Regions from separate parts of the Tenggerimyces flavus genome, predicted to be linked through region 2. Evidence: predicted binding sites of a transcription regulator. Region 2 holds the regulator's gene; the other holds the start of a gene.
What was found. Region 2 encodes LexA, which represses DNA repair genes until DNA is damaged. Its sites were predicted from a motif close to TCGAACANNTGTTCGA; they were not measured.
Positions count from the first base shown of each region.

Region 1: JOD67_RS19465 (DUF6319 family protein) is a predicted target of LexA. The motif match lies at 1,154-1,169, and genes of this name have one in related genera.

Region 1 covers NZ_JAFBCM010000001.1:4,169,087-4,173,758, forward strand. The annotation lists gene JOD67_RS19460 (MFS transporter) at 1-690, shown strand, start outside; gene JOD67_RS19465 (DUF6319 family protein) at 699-1,115, opposite strand; gene JOD67_RS19470 (FadR/GntR family transcriptional regulator) at 1,231-2,019, opposite strand; gene JOD67_RS19475 (UxaA family hydrolase) at 2,144-3,685, shown strand; gene JOD67_RS19480 (nickel pincer cofactor-dependent isomerase, group 22) at 3,682-4,672, shown strand, end outside.
Region 2 covers NZ_JAFBCM010000001.1:3,932,688-3,937,359, reverse strand. The annotation lists gene JOD67_RS18390 (RNA polymerase sigma factor) at 1-113, opposite strand, end outside; gene JOD67_RS18385 (protease-associated domain-containing protein) at 357-2,330, opposite strand; gene JOD67_RS18380 (LysM peptidoglycan-binding domain-containing protein) at 2,418-2,858, opposite strand; gene lexA (transcriptional repressor LexA) at 3,095-3,835, shown strand; gene JOD67_RS18370 (hypothetical protein) at 4,126-4,672, shown strand, end outside.

The DNA of each region.
Region 1 (4,672 bases), 240 kb from region 2:
CTGGTGAACGTTCCGCTCTGCCTCGTCACCGGCTGGCTCGCGGTCCGCTGCTTCGAGGCCGACGCGCCCGCAGGCAGAGCAGGGCTCGACCTCCGTGGTGTGGCCACGCTGCTGCGGCGGCCCGCGTTCCTCGGCCTGCTGGTCGCGGTGGCCGCGCCGAGCCTGCTGTTCGCCGCCCCGTTGTACGCGTCGGTGTGGCTGCAGTCCGGACTCGGGCTGAGCCCGGTCGGCGCCGGGCTGGTGCTGGTGCCGATGGCCGCGGTCGCGTTCGTGACCTCGATGGTCGTCGGCCGTCGATTGCACCAGCTCCCCAAGGTGCCGCTGATCACGACCGCGCTGGTCGTGGCTGCGATCGGGTGCGGGATGGTCAGGGTGCTCGTGCATGACGGCTGGCCGGGACTCATCCCCGGCCTGATGCTCATGGGAGTCGGCATCGGAATCAGTGGTCCGGCGGTGAGCTCGGCTCTGTTCGACGCGGTGCCCGCGGAACGGGCCGGACTGGCGTCCGGCGTGATGGCGACGTTCCGCCAGCTCGGCCAGGCAGTGGGCGTCGCGGTGCTCGGTCTGGCGTTCGTCGGCCCTACTGGCGCGAGCGTCGGAACGGTCTATCTCGTGGCCGGCGCGGTCCTGCTGGCCTCCGGACTGGTCGTCACCGTCGCCCACCGACAGCGCCGACCAGCCCGAGTCTGAGGCGTCTACTACTCCGGCGTCTCGCCGAGGTCGGCCAGGGCTTGCTTCACCTTGGCCACCTCGGCCTCGAGCTCAGCCAGGCGCGCTTCGTGCTGCTCGCGCGCGTCGCTGATCACGGTGTCGATTGCCTTGGCGACGTCCGGGTGGAGCTCCTGCGCGGCCCGCGACACGGCGGCCGCGGGGATCGACAGGCCGCTGACGACGCGGGTCGTGCCGTGTACGAGGTCGGCCTGCCAGCTGCCGTCCAACGTGCCGGTCACGGTGAGGATGAGCTCGACGGTCCGGGTCTTCTTCGCGGTGTTCTTCGGCCGCCCACGCTTGGGCTTGTCGGCCTGCCCCTCGGTGGGCTCCGCGGCCTCGGCGGGCTCCGTGGGCTCGGCGGATTCAGCGGGCGCAGCTGTTTCCTCGATGGCCTCAGCCGTCATCTCGTTCCCTTCGGGTTCGTGTCCACGAGCGGACATCGTAGAACAGGTGTTCGATCGAAGGGGTAGTGCGACACGCCGGTGACCTTGATCCGCGCGGGGGCAGAATCGGGACGGCTCAGCCAGCCGGGTTGGCGCCGGCGGCGAGCTGCGCGGTGAACTCCTCGGTCTCCCGCAGGTGATCGTCCATCAGCTGCGCGGCCGACTTGCGCGACTTGCGGCGCACCGCGTTCATGATCTTCGTGTGGTAGTCGATGGCGCGCTCGGACAGCTCCGCCGAGTCCTCGACCGTACGCCGGCGTACGCGACGCAACGCCGGATCGACCGAGTGGAAGAGCGTCATCGCGAACGTGTTGCCCGCGGCTCGCAGTAGCGCGTCGTGAAAGTCCACGTCCGCGGAGGAGAACTCGTCCAGATCGCGCGAGGCCCACGCGGCCTTCATCCGCGAGACCGCGTCCTCCATCCGTCCCAGGTCCTCGTCCGACCGACGGATCGCCGCCAGGTCGGCGATGCCGCGCTCCACGATCCGGCGCAGCTCGGTCAGCTCGTGTGCGAGCTCGTACCCCTGCTCGGTCGCGGCGCGCGCGTTCAACAACGTCGAGTCGAACTGCGCCCACGTCTCCGGCGGGTTGACGAACGTTCCGCGCCCCTGCTGCACGCGGACGACCCCGCGCTGCCGCAGTTCCTTGATCGCCTCGCGCAACGTCAGTCGACTGACGCCGGCGCGTTCGGCCAGAACCGGCTCCGGAGGAAGGCGGCTCTCCGGCGGATAGACGCCGGCCACCACGTCCTCGAGGAGCTGCTCGGCAACCTGTTCCGCCAGTCCAGATCGGCGAACGGCCGCGAGCCGGCTCGCCGGCGCCGCACCTGAAGCGGCAGCCGATCGGGTCGTCTTCTGGTCGGTCATCGCCCACAGAGTAGGCGAGGGTCTTCCGCCGATGGTGGAACACCCCCGGAGCGGCGGGGTACGATCGAGCGACGAAACATCAGATGTTTCGCTCCGGCAGGCCCCGGAAGGACGGCGCACCCGCATGACACACCCGCAGCTCTCCGAGTCAATCCTCCGGCTGCACGCCGACGACAACGTGGTCATCGCGATGCGCGACATCGAGCCCGGGACGTACGCGACCGGTTCCGGCGAGCTCATGGTGCGGGATCCCGTTCCGCGCGGGCACAAGCTGTCGACGCACGACATCGCCGAGGGCGAGCCGGTGCGCAAGTACGGTCAGGTGATCGGCTTCGCAAGCACGCCGATCACGCCCGGGCGGCACGTGCACACGCACAACACCGCGTTCCACATGTTCGAGCGCGAGTACGAGTTCGGCGTCGACGTCCGGCCGACCGTGTACATCCCCGAGCCCGAGCGCGCCACGTTCCAGGGCATCGTCCGCGAGGACGGCCGCGTGGCGACGCGCAACTATCTCGGCATCCTCACCACGGTCAACTGCAGTGCCACCGCCGCGAAGCTCATCGCCGAACGGTTCAAGTGGAGCGGCCTGGAGGACTTCGAGAACGTCGACGGCGTCGTCGCGCTCACCCACGACACAGGCTGTGGCATGGCGGGCGAGGGGAGCGAGGGCTTCGAGGTGCTGCGACGTACGCTCACCGGCTACGCCAATCACCCCAACTTCGCCGGCTTCCTCGTCCTCGGCCTCGGCTGCGAGGTGAACCAGGTCTCGACCCTCGTCGCCGACTGGAACATCCCCGACCACAAGCTGACCGTGCCGATGACGATCCAGGAGCTCGGCGGGACGCGGAAGACCGTCGCCGAGGGCATCCGCCAGATCGAGCAGATGCTCGACGTCGTCGACAAGGTCGAACGGACTCCGGTCTCCGCGAGCGAGCTCGTGCTCGCGATGGAGTGCGGCGGTTCCGACGGCTACTCCGGCATCACCGCGAACCCCGCGCTCGGCGCCGCCGCCGACCTGCTCGGCCGCCACGGCGGTGCCGCGGTCTTCGGTGAGACGCCGGAGATCTACGGTGCCGAGCACCTGCTCGCGCGACGCGCGATCAGCACGGAGGTCGGGGAGAAACTCGTCGAGCGGATCCGTTGGTGGGAGGCGTACACCGAGAAGCACGGCGGCTCGATGGACAACAACCCGTCGCCCGGCAACAAGGAGGGCGGCCTCACCACGATCCTGGAGAAGTCGCTCGGCGCCGCCGCGAAGGGTGGACAGAGCAACCTCAACGACGTCGTGGAGTTCGCCGAGCAGGTAACGGCGAAGGGCCTCACGTTCATGGACACGCCGGGGTACGACCCGGTGAACGCGACCGGCATGGTCGCCGGCGGCGCGCAGGTGCTGTGCTTCACGACCGGGCGCGGCTCGGCGTTCGGGTGCAAGCCGACGCCGAGCATCAAGCTGGCGACGAACACGCCGATGTACGACCGCATGACCGACGACATGGACATCAACTGCGGTGTGATCGCCGACGGTGGCGCGAGCATCGAAGAGGTCGGCGAGCAGATCTTCCGGCTGGTTCTCGACGTCGCGTCGGGGAAGAAGACTCGTAGTGAAGAGCTCGGATATGGGGACGAGGAGTTCGTGCCATGGCAGCTGGGCGCAGTGATGTGAGCACCACGAATCTCGGTCCGTTCGAGCGCGTACGGGAGATCAAGCCCGAGGCGCCGTTCCCGACCCTGCTGCCGGTGCGGCAGTCGTACGCCACGCAGGTGGAGCCCGACGTGGTCGCGGCGACGCGCCGGGAGCTCGAGCCGTTGCGCGGTGCGATCGCGGCCGGTGCGCGCATCGCCGTGACCGCGGGCAGTCGTGGCATCCACGACGCCGCGACGGTGGTCGGCGCGGCGTGCGCCTGGCTCAAGGAGTTGGGCGCGTCGCCGTTCGTCGTTCCGGCTATGGGCTCGCACGGCGGCGCGACCGCCGAGGGGCAGTTGGCGGTGCTGGCTTCGTACGGGATTACCGAACAGGCGTTGGGCGTTCCGGTGCTCGCGACGATGGAGACCGTCGTCCTCGACCGGCTGCCTGGTGGGCCCGAGGTGCATCTGGACCGGAACGCGCACGAGGCCGACGGCATCCTGCTCGTCAACCGGATCAAGCTGCACACCGACTTCCATGGTGAGATCGAGAGCGGCCTCGCGAAGATCGCGGCGATCGGCCTCGGCAAGCAGAAGGGTGCCGAGGGCATCCACGCGTACGGCTCGGCGGCGCTGGCCGAATGGCTGCCCGCGGTGGCTCGGCGGATCATCGAGACCGGCAAGGTGCTCGGTGGGCTGGCGATCCTGGAGAACGCGCACGAGCACACCGCGAAGATCGCGTACGTTCCCGCTGCCGGCATCGGCGGGCCGGCCGAGACGGCGTTGCTGCGCGAGGCGGGGGAGCTGCTGGGGCGGTTGCCGTTCGAGCAGCTCGACGTGCTGTGCATCGACGAGATGGGCAAGGACAAGTCCGGCGCGGGCATGGACACGAACGTGATCGGGCGGATGTGGGTTCCCGGCGCGGGCGAGCCCGAGCGGCCGTCGATCACGTGCATCACCGTGCACGCGATCTCGAAGGCTTCGTACGGCAACGCGGCTGGCATCGGGCTCGCGGACTACGTGCCGT
Region 2 (4,672 bases):
TGGTAGAGCACGTGGGCGTGCCGGTCGAAGAGCACGCCGAACTCGGCCGCGCCGGCGCCCATCAGCTCGGCGTCGGTCAGCACGGCCACCGCGTCGTCGGCGGTGCGTTCCACATCGGTTCTTCGGCGCAGGCTCGCAACCTATTCCGTCTAGCCATATGGTCGCGCTGGCGCGCTCCGGAGCCGGGTGCTTGAAGTGGCCCCGACCACGGCACCCGGCTAGCCATATGGTCGCGCTGGCGCGCTCCGGAGCCGGGTGCTTGAAGTGACCCCGACCACGGCACCCGGCTAGCCATATGGTCGCGCTGGCGCGCTCCGGAGCCGGGTGCTTGAAGTGACCCCGACCACGGCACCCGGCTAGACTCCGAACGCGCGCAGGATCGTCTGCTCGACGCGGTTGCCGGCGGTGTCGACCGCTCGCGCTCGCAGCGAGACGTAGCCGGACGGCGGCGTGCGTACGTCGACCCGCCAGCCGGCCAGCGTTCGCCGCACCGAGACCTGTTGCCAGGTGCGCCCGTCGTCGGCCGACGTCCACACGCTCAGCTGCTTCGCTCGGACCGAGACTCCTCCGCGTTCGACGTACGCGGGAATCGAGATCCGGCGGTCGGCGCGGACTCGGTTGAGGACGTCGACCTTCGGGTCGAAGCGAACCGTCACCAGCGGAAGGGACTCGCCTTCGTTCGCTGCCGACGAACGGAACGTCCAGTCCGCCTTGACGGTCCGCGAGAGCGGCCACCAGTCGGTCTCCCGGATCGCCTCGGCGATCAGCCGGTAGGTCGACTCCCCCGCCTGGACAGGGATGCGCGCCCGCGACGGCCTCGGCACGCGTTGGACGAGAGCGCCGTCGCGGTAGAGCGCGATCGATCCCTCGTCGCCGATCTCGGGGAGCGCCTCGCGTGGACGCCCGGCGGCGTCGCCGAACATCGGAAACGCGAGGTCGAGCGCGCCGTCCTTGCGCCAGGCCCACGGTCGTCTTCCGTACGTGCGGTCCTCCGTGGCGCCGCGGAACGTGGGACCCGCGACCGCCTTGTTCCAGGCGACGCTGTGCGTCCGGCCGCGGACCAGCCGTTCGGTGGTGGACGCGCAGCCCGTGCCCGGCCCGCAGGCGGACAGCCTCCACGTGCCAGGCGTGAAGTACTCGAGGCGAGTTGTCGGCGCGACGGTGGGCTCGGACGTAAAGAGGAACACGTCGCCGCCGGCGATCGTGGTCACGGCGGAGACCTCGCGCAACGGGTGGGCGGCGTCACCGTGGTACGTCGTACGTACGGCCGCCAGGTCGCGGGTGCGCGGTCGCAGCACCCGGGCCTTGCTCAGGTCGGTGTCGCCGCCGTACGCGAGCTCGTACCGGCGGGTCGGGCGTCGATCGAGGACGACCGACACGGTTCGTTCGGCCGCCTTGACCCGTGCCAGGAACCGCCGGCCGGTCACGGTGTTGCCTTCGAGAGTCGGCAACGCGGGAGCTTCCTCCGCCTCGGCGGCGGCGATCCAGTCGCCGCTCGCCGGGCTCACCACGACGTAAGCGAGTTTGGCCCCGGCGGCCTTGATGTTCGCGGTCCGGCGGAACGCCTCGGCATAGGTGGTACCGCTGGGGAGCTCGATCGCGACGAGCTTGCCGCGCGCGTCGACGCGGGCCAGGTCCGCAGTGGTGCCGCCCCCTGCGTAGACGGCGGTGAAGGTGCCACGCAGCTGGGGTACGGGTGAGTTGAGGAAGCCGTACGCGGCGACCTCGAAGCCATCCGCTCCGAGCAGGTGGAGCTCGAGCTGGGGCTCTGCGGCGCGGCGGATCTGGGAGTAGGCGAACGTGGGCGAACCGGCGCCTGGGACCGTCGCGGCGTAGGTCGGGTGGTACCGCGGGTCGAACTCTTCGTACGTGCCGACAGTCTCGCCGGCGATGCGGGCGTAGCGATGGAAGCTGTACGCGCCGCCGCGAGCGGCCGGGTCGTCCGAGCTCAGGCCGACAGGCTTACCGAGGCGCGCGTCGAGGGTGAGCGTGGTGTCGCCATTGATGCGCAGGTCGGGGTGGGAGATGAAGCTGTACGACGGCTCGAGCCCAGGGCGCGGGGTGCGGATGGTCGCATGGACGGCGTACCGGCCCTGCCGGAGGACGATCCGGCCTGGATCGCCTCGGTAGATGAAATCGGGATCGTCGAGCTTGAAGATGTCGATGGACGGCACCGTCGCTGCCGGTGCGGGCTGGCCGGCGCGGTCAAGGAGCCGAACGGTCAGCGTGAACCGTTCCGGGAAGATCTGTGGCGCCGCGGCGGCACTGCCGGCCGGGGCGAGCAGGGCGCCGATCAGGAGCACGGGCAGAACGAGGCCTCGAAGCGTCATGCCCGTTCTTCGTCGACCAGCTCGATTCGATTCCGTGGGTGAGGCCGAGGAGGCAGGCGTTCGAACCTCGGCGACTCAGCGGCCGGTCTAGCGAGACAGCGGGACGCGCAACTCGGTGCCGGCTTCGACGGCGCCGGCGTCCTTGATCCCGTTCAGCCGCATGATCTGGTCGACGGTCGCGCGGACGTCCTCCGAGGGCGCGGCGCGCTTGGCGATCTGCCAGAGCGTCTGGCCCGGCTCGACCATCACCGTGGCGGTCCGCTCCGGCACGGACGCGTCGGCGGCGGGGGCGATCTTCAGTGCCGCGAGGCCGGCGAGGGCGATCAGCACCGCGGCGACGACCGCAACGCCGAGAGCCAGCACGAGCCGGCCGCGCCTGGTCAGCTGGACGGGGCGCTCGGAGAAGTCGAGCGTCCGCTCCTCCGGCGCGAGAGCGCAGGAACGTACCCGTTCCGGGGCTGGCAACCGCACCACCGTCGGCCGCACATTGCGCCTGCGGGCCGGCCGCGTCGTCGTGGTGACACCCATTCCTACCGCCTCCTTGCTCGAACTATTGTTCGATCGAACGCCTGTACGAAGTTGTACACCAACCCACCGACAAGCCCAAGGAGCGATCGAATATTTGTTCGAGCGTGTCGCGCGACACGCCAGTTCGAACAGATGTTTGAAAGTGTCCAAGTCAGGGCCTAACGTGACCACCAACGCCCCACTCGCCCAGCCTCGAGCCGGCCTCACCGCCGGCCACTCGCCCGAAGGAGATCGCCATGCCGAAGGGGAAGCGCGCGGGCCAGGACAGCCAGACCGCCGCGGTACGAGAGCTTCCTGACGGCCCGCCGGACGCTTCCGGCCTCACGCCGCGGCAGCGCCGCATCCTCGAGGTCATCCGGGAGTCCGTCGACAAGCGCGGCTATCCGCCGGCGATGCGGGAGATCGGCGACCTGGTCGGCCTGACCTCGTCCTCGTCGGTCGCCCACCAGCTCAAGGTCCTGCAGGAGAAGGGATTCCTGCGCCGCGACCCGAACAGGCCGCGCGCGCTCGAAGTGCTCGCTCCGCACGACCAGCCCCGCCGTTCGGTCGGCGCGGCCAGCGACGCGACGTACGACGAGACCGGCCTCGGCGAGCTGCGCCCGACCCCGACGTACGTGCCGGTGGTCGGCCGGATCGCCGCCGGTGGCCCGATCCTCGCCGAGCAGGCGATCGAGGAGGTCATGCCGCTGCCGCGGGACCTGGTCGGCGACGGCGAGCTGTTCATGCTCAAGGTGCGCGGCGACTCGATGGTGGACGTGGCGATCTGCGACGACGACTGGGTGGTCGTTCGGCAACAGCAGAACGCCGAACAGGGCGAGATCGTGGCGGCGATGCTCGACGGCGAAGCGACCGTGAAGACGTTCCGCCGGCGCGACGGCCACGTCTGGCTGCTGCCGCACAACCCCGCGTACGAGCCGATCAACGGCGACGACGCGGTGATCCTCGGCAAGGTCGTGGCGGTCCTCCGCCGCGTCTGAGCCACTCGGATTCCCCGACAGCAACCGCGCCCCGGAGTTTCCGTGGCGCGGTTGTTGTTTGTGCGCCTAAGCCTCAATACAGAGAGCGACGAGATCTTGACAATTCGTAGATAGCTGCGAACTATGTGTATTACGTCCGATCTGAGTGAGTAAGACCATTCGGATCGAATGTGTGGTTTTAGGGCTTCACTACGGGGCGCAGTGGAGCAGCCTCCTCCATGGGCTGCTCTGCTCGGAAGGAAAGGAGATCGCTTCGCGCGATCACCGGGTCCAGGGAATGGGAGGGGCCCGTGGTCTGGCAGATCTTCCAAGCGTGGAGGTGTCTTAGCACCATGGCGAAAATCCATACCCGGATCGCGGCCGTCATTCTCGGAATCGCGATGCCTGTCGCCGCGGCCATTCCGGCCTCGGCGGCAATCACGGCCGGAGATTCCGACCGCGACAGCAGGAGCATCGAGCGGATCGACCGCCTCGAGCGGATGTTGAACCTGGACAAGGGCGAGCTGCGTGAGAAGCTCGCGAAGGTCGACACATCGAACCTCGACCCGGCGCAGCTCAAGAAGCTGAACAGACTGTCCGACCGGGCCGTCGACGAGAGCGACCGGATCGACCGCAAGCGCACCGCGATGATGCGCTTCGGGGCACCCGCTGCCGACAGCAACGCCGAAGCCGACCTGCCGGTGCCGGGGCTTCCCGACACCAGCCTGTTGACCGGTCTGTTGCAGCAGATCCTGGACCTGGTCAAGGGCCTGCTCGCCTCACTCGGCCTCAGCCTGCCGGACCTTCCGGTACCGCTGCCGGCCCAAGCCAGCGACGCCGAAGCCGAAGGGCTTCCCG